One region of the Lysinibacillus sp. UBA5990 genome, then DNA from elsewhere that is predicted to be linked to it. Evidence: riboswitches for the same ligand, from Rfam matches in the RefSeq annotation. Region 1 holds a riboswitch; the other holds the start of a gene.
What was found. Region 1 has a riboswitch for cobalamin ahead of B3D94_RS02295 (hypothetical protein). Riboswitches for the same ligand answer to the same signal wherever they lie in the genome.
Positions count from the first base shown of each region.

Region 2: another riboswitch for cobalamin. It lies ahead of nikA (nickel ABC transporter substrate-binding protein); the one in region 1 lies ahead of B3D94_RS02295 (hypothetical protein).

Region 1 covers NZ_DJAY01000003.1:163,087-167,888, reverse strand. The annotation lists gene B3D94_RS02310 (MATE family efflux transporter) at 1-954, opposite strand, end outside; gene B3D94_RS02305 (tyrosine-protein phosphatase) at 1,091-1,855, opposite strand; gene B3D94_RS02300 (ABC transporter substrate-binding protein) at 1,991-2,941, opposite strand; gene B3D94_RS02295 (hypothetical protein) at 2,925-3,482, opposite strand; cobalamin riboswitch at 3,645-3,843, opposite strand; gene B3D94_RS02290 (glutathione peroxidase) at 3,946-4,491, opposite strand; gene B3D94_RS02285 (hypothetical protein) at 4,579-4,802, opposite strand, start outside.
Region 2 covers NZ_DJAY01000015.1:1,463,056-1,467,857, forward strand. The annotation lists gene nikB (nickel ABC transporter permease) at 1-594, opposite strand, end outside; gene nikA (nickel ABC transporter substrate-binding protein) at 666-2,285, opposite strand; cobalamin riboswitch at 2,430-2,622, opposite strand; gene metE (5-methyltetrahydropteroyltriglutamate--homocysteine S-methyltransferase) at 2,753-4,802, opposite strand, start outside.

The sequences.
Region 1 (4,802 bases):
ACTTGTCCACAGCTGATGATAAGCCTCATCCTTTTCTCCAGCACCTACATGCCTACCGATAATGATGGCCGTTCCTGTCCCAATCGCAATAGCGAATAAATAGGTAAACATAGATATGTTCATAGCATATTGTCTCGCCGCCAAAGTTTCTGCCCCTAAATATGTGGCATAATATAAAAATATGATCTGGCAAAACTGGTAAAGAACCTGCTCAAAGGCAGACGGTAAACCAATGTTTAAAATTTTTCTTACATATTCCTTGGAATACTCAAAGTAGTAGTGTAGCTTTACACGTACTTCCATTACTTGATAAAGCAACCAGAAAAACACGATCATCGCTAATCCTCTACTAATCACTGAAGATATGGCTGCACCTTTTACACCAAGCTCTGGTAAACCAAAATTCCCAAAGATCAGGCCGTAATTAAGTACAACATGCAGTACATTCATGCCAAGTGATACATACATCGTCTGTTTCGTCCAACCATGAACACGAATAATGGCTGCAAGGGCATTAATGATTGCTTGAAGGAAAATAAAACTTCCAATAATAACTAAATAACTTTGAGCATAATGAAGTACCTCACCTCGCAAGTTCATCATCGACATTAAATGACTAGCAAAGAAGAAAAATAGAACACTCATTATAAGTCCAACTGCCAAATTCATTGTGACTGCTAGAGCCGATATTTTAGCCGCTTCAAAAAAACGTTTCGAACCTAAATATTGTGATACAACAATGGACGCACCGTTGCCGACTACCTCAAGAATTAAAATAGCGATATGAATATATTGATTGGCTGCACCTACTCCTGACACAGCATTATCTGATAGAGCACTAAGCATAAAAGTATCGGCTAGTCCCATCAACATAAATAAAAATACTTCTAAAAAGATAGGCCATGTTAAATGGAATAGACTTAACTTATTTGTTTCTTTTATTGTGTCTGCCAATAACTTCACTTCTCCTATACTTTTCTTAAAAATCTATTGTATCTTATCATAAATTTGCAGACTGTAAAGAGATTTATAGGAAGACAACGCTTCCACATAAAAAATCCCTCTCACTAATTTGTGAAAGGGATTTTATTTAGATTAAGCAATGTGACTGTAATTGCTCACGCTTATCAAGCGTTAGACCAAACTCCTGCTCCAAAAAAGCTGTCTTTGAGCCATAACGATAATCCATAGCATCTAGTGCTGCCTGTAAATAGTCTTCACGAGCGGACATTAAAGCATAAAATTGCTGTAATTCTTGTTCATTATATTGGTGCTGGATCGTTTGAGCCATTCTTTCTACCATGGGAAGCAAATGAATATTCGTATCTAAATAATCTTCCATAATGGTCTCTTCAGGAACGTCTAAAGCCAATAAAATAAGAGCTCCACCAATTCCTGTTCGGTCTTTTCCAACTGCGCAATGATGGACTAGCCCTAAATTATTAGGGTTTTGTATAGTCATCATTAATTCCTTAAAAGAGGGATTATGAAAAGGCATTTGTGCATAAAAGTCCTTGAACATATCAGCGTTAACTACTTTATAAAACTCTCTACCACCTGTATTGGTTGGCATTTCAAAAGCATGCTTTCCCTTCGCAGGGATTTGAATATATCGAGTTTGTGGAAACACAGGATTAGGATTATGTTGTACTTCATTTGTGTCACGATAATCAAAAATTGTTTTAATACCTAATGTTTCAAATAATTCTTTATCTGTCGCTGTCATTTTACCAAGTGCGGCAGAGCGATAAAATAAGCCATTTCTTATAACGCGCCCATCCTTCGTTTGATACCCCCCCATATCTCGGAAATTATAAACGGCCTCAAACTGAATATTTTTTTGTACTTGCTTCATTGAACTACACCTCCCTATATTAATTAGCGTTCTTACCTTTATTCTATCGAACAAACTACATGAATACCAATTTTCACACTAGGTAATAAAATAGAAAATGCTAGCTGTAATAAACAACTAACATTTTCTACGATTTTATTTATATAACTCTGGATACACAGCTTTAGCAACGAGCTCAACTGCTTCACCGATACGCGGACCTGGGCGATTTGAGATATCTGTGTCAAGGGACTGAACTGCCTTGTTTTGAATAGCTGTTACCGTATTCCACCCATCACGAGCAAGGATTTCTCCAATTGGATTTTCTGTATAATTGACTGTTGTTAAAATGACGTCTGGATTTCTCGCAATAACATCTTCCTCAGATACTTGCTTCCAGCCATCTAAATCTTCAAACACATTCTTTACATTTGCCGCATTTAATATTTCTTGTTGGAAAGTGCCAGAGCCTGCTGTATATATTTCAGGCTTTGGACTAATTTCTAAATAAATATTTTTTGGTGTTTTTACTTCTTTAACCTTTGTTTGCACATCAGCGATTTTTGCTTTAATTTCCTCATTTAATGCCTTTCCTTTATCCTTAACATCCATAACAGCTGCAATTTGTTCGATATCTCCATATACATCATCGAATGTACCCGCTGATTGAATAACAAACACTTTAATTCCTGCATCTTCGAGTGGCTTAAGTGCATCCTTCTCACCAATCGTATACGCAATAACAACATCTGGCTTTAACGCTAAAATTCGCTCACTGTTATAATTCACAGTATCAGAAACACGTTCGATTTTTTGGGCAGCTTCTGGATATGTATCATATTCAGTGGCACCTACAATTTTATCGCCAACCCCTAGTGCAAATAGAATTTCTGTGTTACTAGGCTGTAAAGACACAACTGTTTTTGGCACTTCCTTAAACTCTATTTCGACACCACGATCATCTGTTACTTTATAACTTGTTTGCTCAATCTTTTGTTCATCTTCGGATACATCTTTATTTTTTGTATCTTCCGCGGTACCACAACCTGCTAAAACGAGCACTAGCAATAATACCGATAGCCATTGTAAATTAAATAGTTTCTTCATTATTATTCACCTTTTTCTTTTTCATTGGATATGATTTACTCATAAACGGAATTTCAGCTATTTCAGCTTGTTGATTCGTATAGACAGCCATTACAAAACATACATTGGCTAATAAGCCTAAATAATCGAAGAGAATATTAGGTACCTCTCGTTCTTCCGAAACCGTGTGTAAAGTTCGATATGATTTTTTCGCCTCACTACGACAAAGATGTAAAGCAGCAGCCGCCTCTGTTCCTTGAGGTAAAACAAAATTTTGAATCTCTTCCTTCACATGACTTACATAAAAATCATAGCGCTCACTTAACCAAGATAGATCCTCATCTGTAACTGCTAGCTTTCCACGAACCGAGCCATTCACATGATAAGCCATAGGTAAAATCTGGATTAAATCATCTACAACAACCTGGACATTCTCTTTCTTTACTATAGCTAGCGCGACCCCTAAATGCGTTGTTAAACTATCTGTGCGAATCTCAAAATCGACAGTTGAAGCCTTCTCTCGCATAAAAGGATAACAAGAATAACGTGCATCTTTTTTCAACCTACTGTCCCCCTTTTTCATAATGAAAATCCTCACTTTTTTAGAACATAAAAAAACATCGCTCCTCACACAAAGGAACGACGAAAATACCATAATGATTGTCATAGAAACACGACACTGCCTATGTATTTGCCGTATATCCTCTTAGCTTCCGAAGAGTTGTTATACGTTCAAATAAAGGTCGGTCTCCTGGCTTGTACAACGCTCCTATATAAATAGATAAGAGCTATAAAGAACCTTCCCATTTCCTATGAAACAGTGGCACATCTTTATAATAGCTGTACTTACAGTTGCGGAAACAGCTTCGGCTTATACCGAATTCCCGATTATGCTAGCTAGCACCTTTATTCTGCAAGAATAATTCACTTGTAAAGCAGTTTATCATAGATTGATAGGAAAAAATAGTTGCGTACAAAAATGATAGCCGTTTTAGAAGTATTTTCATTTCTATAAAATTACTCTACTACAATACTTTTTCAATTGCTTGCTCAATATCAAGCTGTGAGTCTGTAGGCTCAAAGCGAGCTATGGTTTTTCCACTTGCATCTACTAGGAATTTAGTAAAATTCCAGCGAATATTACGACCATCTAAAAAGCTTGGAGCAAGTTGAATGATTGCCTCAGCAAGCATTTTCTCCTGCATGCTTGCTTTTCCGAATTCACGAAAATCAACTTCATGTTTTAAATAATTAAATAAAGGGTGTGTCGTCTCCCCATTTACTTGGACTAGCTCAAAAATGGGAAACGTAACTCCATAGTTTACCTTACAAAGATGCGCAGTTTCCTCTCCATCTTCAGGATTTTGATGGCCAAACTGATCACAAGGAAATCCTAAAACGACAAAATTATTTTTTCCATATTTATCGTACATTTTTTGTAAGTCTTCAAACTGATATGTAAATCGGCATTGATTGGCCGTGTTAACAATTAGCATCGTTTTTCCTCGAAAAGTTTCCATTGATAAAATTTCACCATTCGGCTTCCGTACTAAATAATTATAAATACTCATTCCCTAACCCCTTTTGTTTTTTCATATATTATAGTTGACTAATCTCCTAATAACCAAAGAGTTTGCACAAAAAACACCATCTCGTTACTAGGAACGGATGGCTGACTTATATTTCTTTTTATATTTAACATTTTGCTCTTCATTAATTAAGCGATGGGCTATGTTTAATAATTTAGGATCACTCGTTTGATCATATAATTTTTTTAAAGATACAATAATATCATAGCGAATGAGAGTAGGATGCTTTTCATCTAAACAAGTTTGAAATCTCTTGGCTAAATAAGATACGACTAAATCGCTTTGTACTTGGC
Region 2 (4,802 bases), on a different contig from region 1:
AAACTGTGAGAACAATCCGATTGTAGGTAAAGCTAAGGTGAAGGCTGGTAAAACAATATGTGCTACCGAACCTTTTCCATTCGTCGGAAAAATGCCAAGTTTTAAGCTAAAAAGGTAGAGTAGGATAAACCCTAACCAAAATGTTGGAATGGATACACTTAGGACTGTAAACAATCGAATGATTTTATCGATAAAGGAATGCTTATATAATGCGCTCACAACCCCTAACGGAATACTAAAAGTTAAAATTAGGATAAATGCTACTAAAGCTAATTCAATGGTAGCGGGTAGCTTAGCAAATAGCTCATGAGCCACGGGTAATTTACTAACAAAAGATGTCCCAAAGTCTAGCTGTAAAACGCCTTTTACCCATAGCAGATACTGCATGATAAAAGGCTTGTCTGTCCCTAATTCTTCTCGTAAAGCTTGTATAGCCTCTGGTGTTGGGGCAATTCTTGAAAGTCGAAGGATGACCTCTGCCGGTTCTACTGGTACGAAACGAATAAACACAAAGGTTAGAATAGATACGCCTACTAATACAAATGGAAGTGTGAGAATTCTTTTTACACAAAACATCCAAGTCGATTCGTACATGTCGTCACTTCCTATTTCATCCGATGATAAAAAGAGAGTTGTCCTGATTCGACACACTCTCTCTTTCATACTTAGTTTTCTTTATCCATTTGTGCATATGGAATGTCATATTCAGAAGCACGTGGTGCAAAATCCTTCATATATGGTTGATAAATAACATTATTAGTTTCATACGATATTGGATAGAACAATGCTTGATCGTGGAACTTTGTTAAAATATACGTATATAGCTGCACGCGTTCCTCTTCATCGGTACCAACTAATAGTTGATGTATGTTTGTATCAATCTCTTGAGCATTTGGTAAACCTAATTTTGCTTCATATACACCACTAGCATTTGGTGTAGCTGATTCATTTGCAAAGCTATGTGGATCAGTTGGCGGTCCATTTGTTCGCCAGAAGTTAATATCAACCTGATCATCCATTAATTTTTGCAGACCAACCATAACATCAGCGCCTCCAATATTTAACTGTACCCCAATTTTTGCTAGCTCGCCTTGCATTAACTCTGCCATAGGTTTTTGAATGGCATCAGTAGCAATATAGATTAATTCTAATGTAAGAGGTTGACCATTTTTCGAACGAATTTTCTCACCCTTCTCTAGCGTCCAGCCCGCTTCATCTAGCAATTTCTGCGCCTTTTCAGGATTATATAAAATAGGTGCTAAATCAATATTGGCATAAGGAATGGCATCCCAAAATAGCGTGTTTGCCACTTTTTCTGTACCATGTGTAATACTATCTACCATTTGTTCTTTATTGATAGCATACTGAATAGCTTGTCGAACCTTTAGCTCAGCTAACGGTCCAGACTGAGTATTAAACAGTAATGCTTTCGTAGACAACGGCTCAGATGTAGCTGTTTTATATTTGCCACTATCTCTTAAGTACGTATAGTTATCTAAACTAATAATCCCTCGACCATAAATGACATCTAATTCTTCATTTTCAAAGGCTAATGAAAGGGATTCCGAATCTGGAATGATCTTAACCTTTATTTTATCTACGAGAGGTTTTTCACCCCAATAATGTTCGTTACGGCTAAATACAGCAAATTCATCTTTTTTGTAGTCGGTTAATACCCATGGTCCTGTGCCAATAGCTGATTGAATGGAATCATTTGTCGCATCACTGTCTGGGAAGCCATTATCCCCTAAAAAACGGAATGGTCTAACAAAGGCTATTTCGTTTAACACAGGGTAATACGGTTCATCTAATTGCAAACGTATTGTTGAATCATCTACTTTGACGACCTCTTTTATATGGTTGACCATACCCATCCAGGAATGCATGTCACGATTCGCTAATACCGCATCAAAATTGCGTATTACATTATCAGCATTAAAGGCAGTCCCATCCGAATAGGTAACATCCTTGCGTAAATGGAACGTATAGGTAGTTTTATCCTCTGAGATGTCCCAACTTTCTGCTAGCTTTGGGGTAATTGTCCCATCATCGTTATACTCCACTAAAGATTCATAAACCATAGCTTGAGCAGTCATCTGATTTGGTAAGTATGTATGGGGGTTTAATGGACCTACATCTAATGGCCATCCAATCGTAATCATTTTTTCATCTGTCTGTTCTGTTGATGCTAAATTTCCTTTATCGTTTTCCGAGCTTGTACAACCTGCTAAAATGCTCAAGGTCAAAACAAGCATGAAAGGCAGTGAATACTTCGTCCATCTCATCTTTTGTCTCCTATCTCTATTCCATGTTCATATCTACAAATTGAATAGAAAGAAGGCATAAAAAAACCTTATTCTACAAGAATAAGGACAGATGAACCTACAATACGTAAGCTTCCATCCATCTCCCTATCTTTCGTAGATCATCAATGAATCTTCTTACAAGCAGGCATTCTGGCTTATGAATCATCATTTTGCTTCACCTTTCCAAGATAGAACTTAGTGGTAATCGAAACAAAACTCCTCATTTACAGCTGCGGGACAGCATGGGATTTACACCCATTTTCCTTTTAATTGAATGAAAAATAATTTCATTCAAACTTGTAATGCAATATTTGAAATTAGTAATAAACATAACATGCTGAAATGTTCACGTCAATTTTATTTTCTGAATATAATAAAACCTCTATACAAAAAGACCAGGTAGGTAACCTGATCTTTGTTTAACTCTTTTTATTATGTTGTTTTCGTTATCTTGATATAGATTCCTTCACCTCCTGACGCAATATTTTAGTAGCACCTACCATATTAGTTAAAGCCGCGATTGTTTCTGGCTCTTTCCTTGTTTTTAAGCCACAGTCAGGATTAACCCAAAATTGATGTTTGTCTAGAACTTGTAAACTATCTCTCATGATGGCTAACATTTCGCCTTCACTCGGCACACGTGGGCTATGAATATCGTAAACACCTAATCCGATTCCTTTTGTATAAGGATTTACTTGAAGAGAAGAAATTAGCTCTCCATGGCTACGTGATGTTTCAATGGAAATCACATCTGCATCTAGCGCGCTAATAGGTTCGATGAAATCGTTAAATTCGCAGTAACACATATGTGTATGAATTTGTGTTTCATCTTTAACACTCGATGTAGCAAGCTTGAAGGCATTGACCGCCCAGTCTAAGTAAGCCCCCCATTCTTCTTTACGAAGAGGTAAGCCTTCACGGAGTGCTGGTTCATCCACTTGAATAATGGAGATGCCAGCCGTTTCTAGTGCTTCCACTTCCGTGCGAAGTGCTAATGCAATTTGATAAGCCACATCTTTTCGAGAAATATCATTGCGTACAAAGGACCAATTTAAAATGGTCACTGGCCCCGTCAGCATCCCTTTGACAAAGCGCTTCGTTAAGCTTTGGGCATATGCAGACTCTTTCACAGTAATGGATGAAGACCATGCAACATCTCCATAAATAATTGGAGGCTTCACACAGCGAGAGCCATACGAAACAACCCATGCTTTTCCAGTAAAGGCAAAGCCCGTCAATTTCTCACCGAAATATTCGACCATGTCTGTCCGTTCAAATTCTCCATGAACTAGTACATCTATATCAAGATCCTCCTGTAAGTGAATCCAGCGCTTTGTTTCCAGTTCAATAAATGCTTCATAGTCTTCATTCGACAATTGTTTCTTTCGCCAAGCATTACGATTTCTCTTCACCTCATCAGATTGAGGGAAGCTGCCGATTGTCGTTGTTGGGAATAGTGGCAGTCCTAATGCCAGCTGCTGTATTTTTTGACGTTGATTAAAATCACTATGTCGCTCAAAATCCTTCGTTGATACGGATTGAGCGGCTTGCTGGATCATTTTATTTTGACGAATCGAATGATTTTTTAGGGCTTCAATGGCCTTCATACTTGCTGAAAAATTATGACGTATCGTTCCGTCTTGATTTTTTCTATATTTAGTGAGCTCAATAATTTCTTCGATTTTTTCATCAGCAAACGCCAGTGCTTGTTTGAGAACAGGGTCCAGCTTTTTTTCAAGTGAAGTTGATATTGGTACATGTTGAAGGTTACTTGAAGGTTGAATCCACAATTCCTTAGCATCACAGAGCTTTTCAATAGCTTGAATCGTGGCGTTAGCCTCGGCTAAATTTGAACGCCATATATCACGACCATTAACAATACCTATAGCTAAAACTTTATCTGGAGGGAAACCAAATTGTCGAAGTGACTCCATATTCCCTTTATAGCCATGTACGAAATCTAAACCAAACCCTTGGACTGGCAATGAAATCAATGTTTCATAGGAGCATAATGCTTCAAAATATGTTTGTAGCATTAGTTTTGCTGCTGGAACGGTTGTCGTTAATTGAGCATAGATTTCTTGTACTAGCTTCCGTTCTGCAGAGTCAAGTGTCGTCACTAAAGAAGGCTCTTCTAATTGAATCCACTCGGCACCTGCATCTACTAATTCTTGAATAATCTGAGCATAGAGAGGTAATAAGGCTAATAAATATTCAACCTGTGTTAATTTACTGTAGCCCTTAGTTAGCTTATAAAATGTATAGGGCCCAATAAGTGTCGGCTTCGCAATAATTCCGAACGCTTCTTTTGCCTCTAAAAAGTCGGCCAATACCTTATTTTCTGTTAGTTGCAACGGTTGCCCTTCATATTCAGGAACAATGTAGTGATAGTTGGTATTGAACCATTTGGTCATTTCACTAGCTACTGCTGAATGATTTCCTCTCGCTACACTGTAGTAGGTATGTAAATCCACCCTTCCACCTTGCCAGTTAAAG